Regions from separate parts of the Thermoanaerobacterium thermosulfurigenes genome, predicted to be linked through region 1. Evidence: riboswitches for the same ligand, from Rfam matches in the RefSeq annotation. Region 1 holds a riboswitch; each other region holds the start of a gene.
What was found. Region 1 has a riboswitch for fluoride ahead of eno (phosphopyruvate hydratase). Riboswitches for the same ligand answer to the same signal wherever they lie in the genome.
Positions count from the first base shown of each region.

Region 2: it holds a riboswitch for fluoride, as region 1 does, so the genes downstream of both, crcB (fluoride efflux transporter CrcB) here and eno (phosphopyruvate hydratase) in region 1, are expected to answer to the same signal.
Region 3: it holds a riboswitch for fluoride, as region 1 does, so the genes downstream of both, HNR52_RS08710 (cation:proton antiporter) here and eno (phosphopyruvate hydratase) in region 1, are expected to answer to the same signal.
Region 4: it holds a riboswitch for fluoride, as region 1 does, so the genes downstream of both, HNR52_RS08720 (MutS-related protein) here and eno (phosphopyruvate hydratase) in region 1, are expected to answer to the same signal.

Region 1 is NZ_JBPODR010000040.1:7,969-11,201, reverse strand. Features, by position in the region: gene HNR52_RS11310 (dynamin family protein) at 1-988, shown strand, start outside; fluoride riboswitch at 1,056-1,117, shown strand; gene eno (phosphopyruvate hydratase) at 1,178-2,464, shown strand; gene HNR52_RS11300 (MFS transporter) at 2,599-3,233, shown strand, end outside.
Region 2 is NZ_JBPODR010000044.1:1,846-5,078, reverse strand. Features, by position in the region: gene dnaX (DNA polymerase III subunit gamma/tau) at 1-614, shown strand, start outside; gene HNR52_RS11485 (YbaB/EbfC family nucleoid-associated protein) at 684-1,019, shown strand; gene recR (recombination mediator RecR) at 1,033-1,632, shown strand; fluoride riboswitch at 1,687-1,747, shown strand; gene crcB (fluoride efflux transporter CrcB) at 1,804-2,205, shown strand; gene crcB (fluoride efflux transporter CrcB) at 2,205-2,576, shown strand; gene HNR52_RS11465 (HD-GYP domain-containing protein) at 2,619-3,233, shown strand, end outside.
Region 3 is NZ_JBPODR010000021.1:10-3,182, reverse strand. Features, by position in the region: gene HNR52_RS08715 (MutS-related protein) at 1-1,225, shown strand, start outside; fluoride riboswitch at 1,316-1,375, shown strand; gene HNR52_RS08710 (cation:proton antiporter) at 1,544-2,671, shown strand; gene HNR52_RS08705 (universal stress protein) at 2,673-3,092, shown strand.
Region 4 is NZ_JBPODR010000021.1:3,220-6,452, forward strand. Features, by position in the region: gene HNR52_RS08715 (MutS-related protein) at 1-235, opposite strand, end outside; gene HNR52_RS08720 (MutS-related protein) at 232-1,767, opposite strand; fluoride riboswitch at 1,831-1,894, opposite strand; gene cysK (cysteine synthase A) at 1,965-2,897, opposite strand; gene HNR52_RS08730 (copper ion binding protein) at 3,048-3,233, opposite strand, start outside.

The DNA.
Region 1 (3,233 bases):
AAAAAAGCTTGAAGTTGACTTACAAAATTTTCTAATGACAGAAAAAGAAAAAGTATTGCTTGAAAGTTATGCTAAAAATATTGATCGGATCATTTCAATGTGCCAAACTTTTATTGAAAGCAGCATAAAATTAAAACAAATTCCTTTAGAACATTTAGAATCTAATATAAAAGCCTTTGAAAACTTTATTAGAAAAGTTGAGAAAAATAAAAATGAAATATATTTATTATTTCAAGGCGACATGAAAAATATTTTACAAAATTTTGATGAGAAAGCCGAGGAATATAAACAATATTTAAGCTTGAGAGTTTCAGAAAGAACAAAAGAACATTATAACAGCATTTTAAAATTAAGTAGAATTGATCAGAAACGAGAACTTGAGGAATATGTTGAAAAAACAATAGTAGAAGAATTTGAAATAATAAAAATGGAAATTGAAAGGGATATTGAGAAACAGTATAATGTGGCATTATCAAATTATTTTTCAAGGATTAATGAAGTCATTGATGAAATAAAATCTGTGGCAAATGAGTTGTTTGGTATAGATTTAGAATATTTTAAGTGCAGAGATGGAATTACATCAGAAAGTAAATTTACGTACAAAATAGGATATGATGTAGATGCATTGGAAATCGATCCGGTAATTTTTACTTATTTCTTGCCCAAAAAAATTGCTGGCAAGATTATATTAAATGGTATTGTAAGCAGGATTCATGTAGATATTGATAGAAATTTAGGCCGCATAAGATATGATTTGTTAAGAAGAATTGAAGAAAGTTTTAGTGAATTTGAAAAGGATATGAATTCAAAATTGCAATCTATGTTTGAAACGGTTAAAAAACTTCTTGCTAAAACAAAAACTGATTATGAACTTGACAAAGATAGCTTTCAAAAAGAAAAAGATTTGTATCTAAATATGTTGAAAAATATTTACGAATTGAAAAGCAAATTAAATGATATAATTGCCGAAATTAGGCAATCATCCTAAAAAGATATTGACTTCTACAATTAATTTGTTTAAACTATAGTTAGAAAATTATAGTTAAAAGTAAATAATTTTATTAGGTGATGAAGCTCACCTTAATTGCTAATTTTAGCTGATGGCTTCTATATAAGTATAGGAGTTATCAGCTTTTATTATTATAAATTTAAAATTATCTAAAGGAGGATACATATTATGCCACGAATTACTTCAGTAAAAGCAAGGGAAATTTTAGATTCAAGAGGGAATCCTACAGTAGAAGTTGACGTTATATTGGAAAATGGTATTATAGGAAGGGCAGCCGTTCCTTCTGGAGCTTCTACAGGTACAAAAGAAGCCGTAGAATTAAGGGAAAATGACAAAAAGAGATATCATGGCAAAGGTGTTAAAAATGTAGTTGACAATGTCAACAACATTATTGCAAAAGAGATTACTGATATGGATGTATTTGAACAAAGAAAAATAGATCATTTGCTTATTTCATTAGATGGCACAAAAAACAAGTCAAAGCTTGGTGCAAATGCAATTTTAGGTGTATCGTTGGCAGTGGCTAAGGCAGCATCGAATTATTTAAATATACCGCTTTTTAAGTATATTGGAGGCACAAATTCGTACGAACTGCCGATGCCAATGATGAATATATTAAATGGAGGAAAACATGCAGACAATACTGTTGATGTCCAGGAGTTTATGATTGTTCCTATTGGTGCAGATAGTTTTTCGACTGCATTGAGAATGTGCTCAGAAGTTTATCAAACTTTAAAAAATGTTTTAAAAAGCAGGGGCTTTAGCACATCTGTAGGTGATGAAGGTGGGTTTGCTCCGAATCTTTCGACAAATGAAGATGCATTGAAACTTTTAATCGAGGCAATAGAAAAAACAGATTACAGACCAGGAGAAGATGTAGCTATAGCGATTGACCCTGCTGCGTCTGAGTTTTATATTGATGGAAAATATGTATTTGAAGGTGAAAAAGTAAGTCGTACATCAAGTGAGTTGATTGATCTCTATTCAGAATGGATTAATAAATATCCTATTGTGTCCATTGAAGATGGACTTGCAGAGGATGATTGGGATGGATGGGCATTGCTTACGTCTCAGCTTGGTGGCAAGATTCAATTAGTAGGTGATGATATTTTTGTTACAAATCCAGAGATATTTAAAGAGGGTATAGAGAAAAATATTGCCAATTCTATTTTAATTAAGTTGAATCAAATAGGCACTTTATCAGAGACACTGGATACAATACAAATGGCTCAGAAAGCTAACTATACTACTGTTATTTCCCACCGCTCAGGTGAAACAGAAGATACAACAATGGCAGATGTAGCAGTAGCAGTAAATGCTGGACAGATAAAAAGCGGTGCTCCATGCAGGACTGAAAGAATAGCTAAGTACAATCAGCTTTTAAGGATTGAAGAGTTATTGGGAGATAGCGCTGTATTTAAAGGAAAAGATATATTTTATAATTTAAGGAAATAACTATAGAGTTTAGAAAGGATGGCTAACAGCATCATTAATTAATGACTGTTGTTAGCCATTTTGGTCTAATTTATTAATTAAAATAATTAGCGAGAAGAGCAATAAAAAAAGGACCACAGCAAAAAGGATTTGATATGATGAAAATTGATGATAAAGATAAAAAAGTGGCAATTAGTGTTATACTTCTACTTGGTATAGTTAGTGCATTTGGAGATATAACTTATGAAGGTGCAAGAAGTGTGTATGGTCCATATTTGAAGTTGTTAGGTGCAAATGCACTAATCGTTGGCATTGTTACGGGTATTGGTGAATTTTTGGCGTCTGCTATTAGAATACCAGTAGGATATGCTATAGATAAGACATCAAAACCATGGCTTTGGACGATATTAGGATATGGAATGCTTATTTCTGTACCTCTTTTAGCTATTACAGGTAAATGGCCAATAGCAGCGCTGTTAATAATATTGGAGCGAACCGGAAAAGCAATAAGAAGTCCAGGCAAAGATACTATTTTATCACATGTAAGTAAAAAAATAGGAACTGGATTAGGTTTTGGATTACATGAGTTGCTTGATCAAATTGGTGGTATTATAGGACCTTTGATTTTTACTTTTGTTATATCTTTTGCTGGTAGTTATAAGACGGGATTTATTTTGATGTGGATTCCAGCAATACTTACTGTTATATTTGTAATATACGCTCGAAGCAAAGTCACTAATCCTGCAGAATTGGAGAAAAATACAAAAAATGCATCTAAAAATGTAGATTT
Region 2 (3,233 bases), on a different contig from region 1:
TAGAGAAATTGATAGATCTTCAGGGGAAAATAAGATATGCTCAATCTCCCAGAATAATGCTGGAGATAACATTGCTTAAGCTTATAAATCCGGAAATCTCACCTGATATAGACAGCATATTAGATAGACTAAATAAGTTGGAGAATGTGATTAAAAGCGGTAAGATGATGCCGTTTGTAGAGAAGGATATTGTCGCTAATGATAAAACTTTAAAATCTGAGGGGGTTTTTGATGATGTAGTGATAAAAAAAGAAGCGAAAAAAACTGATGATATAGTTGATAAAGTAGATAAGAACATTGAGATAAATGTGAATGAAGTTTTCAAAAAACTATTAAGCATGATAAAGAAAGACAGACCGATGATTTTTTCTTTTTTAAGCTTAGGCAAACCATATTTGAAAGATGGCAATTTTGTGATAGAATATCCAAAGGAGCATGTGTTTTACAAAGAAGAGCTTAATAAAATCGAAAATAAAGATTACATCAAAGATGTTATTAAAAGACTGACAGGTAATGATTACAACATAGTTTTTGCTATAGAAGAAAAAAATGAAGATGAACAGTTAATTGAGGCAGTAAGAAAATATTTTGGCGATGTAGAAATAATAGATTGATTAATCACTACTGAGTCAAAATTAGCATATAAATAAGAGAGAATACAAAATTAATTAGGAGGTATTTGGATGGCTAAAGGAGGATTTCCTGGCGGTTTTAACATGAACAACATGATAAAGCAAGCGCAGCAGATGCAGGAGCAAATGAAGAAAATGCAGGAGGAGCTTGAAAACAAGACTGTTGAGGAGTCTGCAGGCGGTGGAGCTGTAAAGGTAGTGGCAAATGGCAGAAAGGAGCTTATAAGCATAAAGATCGATCCGGATGTCGTTGACAAAGACGATGTAGAGATGCTGGAGGATCTTGTATTGGCTGCAGTAAATCAAGCTTTAAGAAGTGCTGAAAAGATGATTGCAGAAGAGATGGGAAAAATAACAGGAGGTTTCAACATACCTGGCTTGTTCTGAGGTGAGTTAATTAATGAACGTATATTCGAGGTCATTGTCAAGGCTTATTGATGAATTATCAAGACTTCCCGGCATTGGACGCAAGACAGCTCAGAGGCTGGCGTTTTACATCTTAGATATGCCTTTAGACGATGTTGTTAACTTGTCTAATGCTATTTTAGAGGCAAAGAACAATTTAAGATACTGTAAAAAGTGCTATAACTTTACTGACAGTGAGCTTTGCAGTATATGCAGTGACGAGACGAGGGATACACATACCATATGTGTAGTTTCCGATCCTAAAGACGTAGTAGCGATGGAAAAGACGAGGGAATATCGAGGATTGTACCATGTACTTCACGGTGCAATATCGCCTATGGATGGAATAGGGCCAGAGGATATAAAAATTAAAGAATTGCTGGAGAGGATAAAAGATACCGAGATTAATGAGATAATATTAGCTACAAATCCAGATATAGAAGGCGAGGCAACTGCCATGTACATTGCAAAGCTGATAAAACCTTTTGGAATAAAGGTAACAAGAATTGCACACGGTGTACCAGTAGGCGGTGACCTCGAATACACAGATTCTGTAACACTGTCCAGAGCTTTAGAAGGCAGAAGGGAAATGTAAATTAAAGTTTACTGAAAATTAATTTGACATAAAATTTGTTTGGATTATAATATAATTAAGACTGGTGAAGGAGCTCACCATTAAATGCGATGATGCTAATGGCTCCTATTGGGTATACTACCTGATAGGAGTATATTTATTACTTAAAATGAAAATGGAAGGGTGATTTTCATGGAATACATCTATATAGGAGTAGGCGGCTTTTTTGGGGCAATATTAAGATATTTAATTTCTACTTATTATCAAAGTATATTGCATACTGTATTTCCTATTGAGACATTTTTTATAAATATTTTTGGGTCATTTTTGCTGAGCTATATTTCAAATTTAACCCTGGAAGAATTTAATATAAATTTCAATATAAGACTTGCTATTACGACAGGATTTATAGGTGCCTTCACTACATTTTCTACGTTCACTAAAGAGACTATGGATCTAATGAGAAATGGGAGAGTCGCAGTTGCAGTAACGTATGTCCTTCTGTCAATACTTATAGGATTTATTATGTCTTTTATGGGATTTGAATTAGGAGATAAGACAGCAAAAATAATTAAAGGGCGTGAAGAAAATTGATGCTAAATATGCTGTTAGTAGGCTTTGGAGGAATTTTGGGAGCAATATTAAGGTATGAAATATCCAGACACATAAAAGAGAGTAGGGAATTTGTAGTGCCATTAGAAACATTTATTATAAACGTAACAGGTGCCTTATTATTAAGTTTTTTATCAAGCCCTAAGCTTGTCCATCTATTTAATAAAGATGTAAAATTGTTTATCATGACGGGTTTTATAGGTGCTTTTACTACGTATTCCACATTTTCTCATGAGACAATAGATCTTTTTCGAAAAAAACATTATATACATGCATTTTTGTATTCATCTGTTACTGTCGTCGTTGGACTTATTGGCGCTTTTTTAGGATACTATATTGGAAGTTTGTTTTAAATAATGTACTATAGAAGTATAGAAGGAGGGAGGTATGAGATTTTGATATTAGACTATTTTAGATTGCTTTCAGCGTTATCGCTATCATTAGATGTGATGGAAAAAAGAAATTTTGGACATGCGAGAAAAGTTGCCTATGTTGGCATAAGACTGGCACGAAATATTGGCGTTAAAAACGACGAAGAATATAAGATCTTTTATTCTGCCTTTTTACACGATATAGGAAAAAGCGATATAGTTGAGGACATTAACCATGACAGCACGTGGAAGCATTCGCTAAAGGGAAGTGAATTCGTAAAAGAAATGCCGAAAGGGGATGAGTTTTCTGAAATCATCAAGTATCATCATGAAAATTGGGATGGAAGCGGATATTTCCATCTTAGTGGAAACTCCATTCCTTTAGAAGCACAGATAATATATTTAGCAGATCAATTTGACATAAGGTACAGCATTATATCCAAGAAACTCAATGAGTACGATACAAGGGAAAACATAAAGAAATGGCTTGATTTAGAATCCGGAAAGGCGTTTAATCCACTATTGGTAAGTGTGTTTAAAGATCTAATGAAACAAGAAAAGTTTTGGCTGGATTATGAAAATTATAATCAGTTTGATGTCTTAAAACCGTACATAAAAAATGAAATTATGGTGCTCGGA
Region 3 (3,173 bases), on a different contig from region 1:
GGAAAATGAGAAAAAAAATTTTTGGAGCATTTTTAGCAGCTATCCATCGTCAATTTTGCATAGCTCAATTGAGCTTATGTACATGTATGTTGATATGCTTATTAAATTGAGAAAGATTGCGGAAGAACATTTTCACAAATTTGAATCAGAAGGTTTTAAATCATTATTTTCAATGCTACAAAAAGAATTAAATGATGAGTACATTGAAACTGTAAAAACACATTTAAAAGAATTGAAATTTGAAAATGGAGTATTGATAAGTGCGGAATTGGGAAAAGGTAATAAAGGGATTAATTACATTCTCAGAAGGCCTAATGAAATCAAACAGAGTTTAATTGAAAAGATTTTTTCCAAAAAGGCTTCGGCTTTTACTTTTTACATTGCCGATCGGGATGAAAGTGGCATGAAGGCTTTATCAGAATTAAAAGATAGAGGCATAAATCTTGCAGCAAATGCTTTAGCGCAGTCTGCAGATCACATTAATGGCTTTTTTAAAATGCTTAAAACAGAATTAGCCTTTTATGTAGGATGCATTAATCTGTATGAAGAACTTACTAAAATAGGTGAACCTATATGCTTTCCTGTGCCTTTATCTGCAGAGAATAGAAGACACTCTTATTCGGGTTTATATGATATAAGCTTGTCTCTGACGATGAAAAAGAAAGTAGTGTCAAATGATTTGAATGCTGACAGAAAAGATCTTTTCGTCATAACAGGTGCTAACCAAGGGGGAAAAACGACATTTTTAAGAAGCATTGGCCTGGCGCAGTTAATGATGCAGTCTGGCATGTTTGTGGGAGCAGAGAAATTTTCATCAAATATATGTATTGGATTATTTACACATTTTAAAAGAGAAGAAGATGAAGAAATGAACAGCGGTAAATTAGACGAGGAATTAAGCAGGATGAGTGATATTGTTGATAATATAAAGCAAAATTCCATGATACTTTTTAATGAATCATTTGCAGCTACAAATGAAAGGGAAGGCTCAGAGATTTCAAGACAGATAATAAGTGCATTACTGGAAGTTAAAGTAAAGATATTTTTTGTCACTCATCTTTATGAATTATCACGCAGCTTGTACGATAAAAAAATGGACAATGCGATTTTTTTAAGAGCCGAAAGAAAACCTAATGGTGAAAGATCTTTTAAATTAGTTGAGGGTGAACCGCTAAAGACTAGCTATGGAGAAGATTTGTACAAGAAGATATTTAAAAATTCTTGATTTGATTAAAATTTGATGGAGAGATTGAGATTTTTATTTTTACTATTATATTGAAAAGTTTTAATATTTTAGGTATAATTGTATTAACAGATGCATAAAGGTGATGGAACTCACTCAAACTGCCATAAGGCTAATAGTTCCTACGTGGTTTAAAAAACCAGTAGGAACTATTTTCTTTTATAGGGGGTGATATTAAGAAAAGTGTAATATTTTGAAATGTTCAGCGATGGAGCTCGCGCAATGCACCAGGATGCTGATAGCTCCTACCATTTTAACAAAAAAATTCATAATAAATGGAATAATTAGGGGGTTGTACTAATGTGGTTGACTTATAGTTGGTGGTTAGGTTTAGCTTTGATAGCAGGATTGGTTGCTGATTGGACGGGTATATCTATATCATTAATTGAGATTTTGGTAGGGGTTATTGCTGGCAATTATTTAGGATTTCAAACAAATCAGTGGGTAGAGTTTTTAGGAGGCGTTGGAAGCGTTTTTTTGACATTTTTAGCCGGAGCAGAAGTTGATCCAATAGTCTTAAAGTCAAAGTTTAAAGAGAGTATCACAATAGGGCTTTTAGCTCTTATATTTCCTTTTGCAGGAGCTTTTGCTTTTACGCATTTTGTTGCAGATTGGACTCTTAAAGCTTCTGAAATTGCTGGCATTGCTCTTTCAACAACTTCTGTTGCAGTTGTGTATGCTGTAATGGTGGAAAGTGGACTTAATGAAACGGAACTTGGGAAAATTATTTTAGCTGCTTGTTTTATCAATGATCTTGGTACAGTTTTAGTACTTGGGATACTTTTTGCAAACTATAACAAGTGGATGTTGTTATTTGTAGTTATTACAGTAGTAGTAGCTGTATTTATGCCCTCTGCTACAAAAAAATTCTTTGCAGTATATGGCAATAAAGTAGGGCAATTAGAAATAAAATATCTATTTTTCTTTCTATTTTTAACAGGTGGATTAGCCTCTATGGCAAATAGTGAAGCTGTTCTTCCGGCATATATACTTGGATTAATGGTATCAGGTTTTTTTGTAAAAGAAAAGAATTTATTATTCCGTATGAGATCAATAGCATTTGCTATTTTTACACCTTTTTACTTTATAAAAGCGGGATTATACGTCTCTCTCCATGGTGTAATAGTAAATATTCTTTTGATTGTTATATTACTTTTAATTAAAATTGCAACAAAATATATAGCGGTAAAACCAACTACTATGGTATTTAAATTTTCAAAACAAGAAGGAATGTATACAACTCTTCTAATGTCTACAGGTCTTACTTTTGGAACAATATCAGCAATGTTTGGATTAACTCATAAAATAATAACAAGTAATCAGTACACTATTCTTGTTACTGTAGTTATTTTAAGTGCAATTGTACCTACATTAATTGCAGAAAAATTTTACAGACCGCAAGATTATGATATAGAAAGGAAGATTTAGAATGTTTAAAAAAATTTTACTTGCGTATGATGGGTCGGAATATGCAAATAAAGCATATGAATTTGTTTTAGAATTAGCGCAAATAAATAATAGTGAAGCATATTTGATATCGGTTGCTAATATTCCGGAATTTGTAAATTCAAAAGACGAAGTAGATGAGGCTTTAAATTCAGCAAAATTATATTATGGGAAGATACTTGGAAATGCAAGGAAATTGGCTAATGAAAAAGGGATAAAAGTATTTACAGAAGTGATAACAGGTCATCCTGTGGATTCAGTAATCCGCTTTGCAGAAAAACATGGATGTGACTTGATAGTTGTGGGTGAAAAAGGTAATAGCGGTGTAAAAAGGTATATTATTGGAAACGTTGCAGAAAACATAGCAAGGCATGCAAAATGTTCTGTTCTTATTGTAAAATAACTCAAACTTCGCACTTATAAAAGTAGCTCTGTACCTTGATAATTCAATATTATTTGGCTATAAAATAGCATGAGACCTCCA
Region 4 (3,233 bases), on a different contig from region 1:
TAGAGGGATATTTTAGACAATCTTTGAGAATATCCTGACGATAAATTATCTCATTTACATCATTTATACTTGTTAGAATGACTTTATAAGCTACATCGTACAAAAACTCATCACCTTGTGCCATAGCATCAAAAACCGCATTCAATCCTAAATCCTGTACCAATATTTGTTCATTCCATGGCAATTCCTGTTTCATATCAAAATCGCGATTTTTGTACAGCAAAAATGTCTTCATCTGTTTACACGCTCCTTAATATGCTCATAGGTAAGTCTGTATTTTTCCGCAATTGTAATGGCATAAGACAAACCATCAGCAGGCTTTCTTACAACCTTATAGGTTCTAAGCGATGGATTATCAGGTACGACCGTACTAACTACACTTACAGTCTTTTCGTTATAAGTGGATAATTCATCTATAAATGTAACCCAAACACAAAGCAAATCCAGATCTATAATTCTATCCATTACCTTTTTGCTGAGAAAAATAGCATCTTCCAGAGTAGTAGAAGTAAATATTTCATTCAGTATAACAATGCTATCTGACGTAGCTTTTGAGAGAATATCATAAATCCTAATCAATTCATCTTCTAATTTTCCGTGAAGTTCATTTACATTTTCTTCTCTTTCAAAGTGTGTAAAGATATTGTCATATAAAAATAGCCGCGCTTTATATCCTGGAACAGGGCATCCAATGCTGGCAAGATAATGAACTTGTCCAAATGTCCTGGCAAATGTCGTTTTACCACCTTGATTAGGCCCAGATACAACAAAGATTCTCTCATTGCCACTTAAGTAAAAATCGTTTGTGACGACTGTCGATTTATTAGAAATAAGTTTATTAGCTAATGCCAAATCAAAGCACCCATAGTCAAAAACTTCTTTTGATTGGCTTTCAACCTGTGGATAACAAAATTTCAATCCTACATCTTTAAACTTTGAAATAAATTCCAAATATGACATGTAAAACTGTACCTCACGTTCAAATGTACCGATTTTATCATCTATAAAATGGCTATTTTTAATGCAGTAATCATCAAGCTCCTCAAATATTTTTTTATAAAGTTGGGCTACCAAATCTAAAATTTTTGCTTCCACGTGATTCATATCATCGTACTCTGAAAACTTCTTCCTATAATCTTTTACCTCTCCTTCTTTAAACTTTTTAAAGGTTTCTTCCACAATGTTACTATAATTTATCTCTGATTCGTATTTGCTTACTTTTATACTGTTTCCTCTTATGAGTATGCTGTACTTTACAGATGATAAGTCCTCTTCAAGTTTTTTTGTCGCTTCATTCAAAGATACAAAAGAATTACTATTAACATAATTTAAAATGTATTCTCGAAATGCAATAAAGCCAGTAGAATTTAAATCTATATGTGTTAAATCATTAGCAAAAGAAACTACAGCATCAACATATAAATTAACTGCATCTAAAAACCATCTTTCCTTTTGATATTTATAATAAATCTTATCAATCTTTTTTAAAGCTTCCCTCATATGCTGAAATTTTTCAGAAAAAGATTTTACAGACATAAAAAGCGAATTGTTTTCTAATTCTTTCATTATTTCTTGGCGATATACGATTGTTTCTTTGTTAATAGGCGATTTATAAAAAAACGGTTTAAGGTTATATTCGTTTCTACCGAATGTTATTGCATCTATTATTTGATCAATGTTCAAATCTTTAAAAAATACTGGTTCATTTAATAAATCAACGTTTGTAATATCTTCAGCATTTATAAACAATATACTTTGAAACGCCATTTGTTACACCTCCTGAACTAATTAAAGTAGCAAAATAATATAAAAAGCCGATAGCTATCTACATTATTTGTAGAAGCCATCAGCTTTTCAGCAAATTAAATGAGGGAGCTTCATCCTCTTCTTTTATTGTCAAGTATATTATATCATTTTATTCATCAATATGGAAGAACTTTTTTGATCAATATACTATCCTTTCATTAATCTTGATACAGTGTTGTTGACAGGTATCTTTCACCTGTATCGGGAAGCAATACGACTATCGTCTTGCCTTTATTTTCTGGCCTCTTTGCAATCTGAGTCGCTGCAAATGCGGCTGCACCTGATGATATTCCAACTAATAATCCTTCAGATTTTGCCAATGCTCTTGACGTCTCAAATGCCTCATTATTCTTAACCTGGTATATCTCATCAATGATTTCTCTATTCAAGACATCAGGTACAAATCCCGCGCCTATACCTTGTATCTTATGTGGACCAGGTCTTCCACCAGATAGAACTGGAGAATCAGCAGGCTCAACTGCTACAATCTTTACATCAGGTTTCCTTGATTTTAAAACCTCACCAACGCCTGTAATTGTCCCACCTGTGCCAATGCCTGCAACAAATATATCCACATTGCCATCAGTGTCTCTCCATATTTCTTCTGCTGTTGTCTTTCTATGTATTTCTGGATTGACAGGGTTTTTGAACTGTTGCGGTATAAATGCATTTCCGTACTGCTTTGCCAGCTCCTCAGCCTTTTTTACAGCTCCAGACATGCCTTCCGCCCCTGGAGTCAAAACTATTTCAGCACCAAGCGCTTTAAGCAAATTTCTTCTTTCAATGCTCATAGTCTCAGGCATAGTCAATATTAATCTGTATTTCTTAGCCGCTGCAACAAAAGCCAGCGCTATTCCTGTATTGCCACTGGTTGGCTCAATAATAACAGTGTCTTTGTTTATAAGCCCCTTTTCTTCTGCATCTTTAATCATAGCATATCCGATTCTGTCCTTTACGCTGCTTAATGGATTAAAGTACTCTAATTTTGCTATAAGCCTTGCTTCAAGATTATTTTCTTTATTGTAGTTTGATAATTCCAATAGCGGCGTATTGCCTATTAAATCCGTAAGGTTTTTTGCAATCTTTGCCATTATATCCTCTCCTTTAAATTATACTATTCCGATTGGATTTTATGTAATAATTATATAGCAAAAAAAGCCTTTTGTAAATAACATTTTTAAACTTATTATACATTAAATATAAAAAATAACCGCATTAGCGGTTAAACATAAATAAAAATATTAAGCTTCATATCCTGCATCAATAATCGCTTTTTTCATGTCATCTATAGTAACTTTTTTAGGATCGTATGTTACAGTTGCATTGGCCTTATCCAAGTCTACTGTCGCTTTTGACACTCCATCAAGACCTTTTAATGCTTTCTCTACAGTCATTTTGCAATGGTTGCATGACATGCCTCTCACATC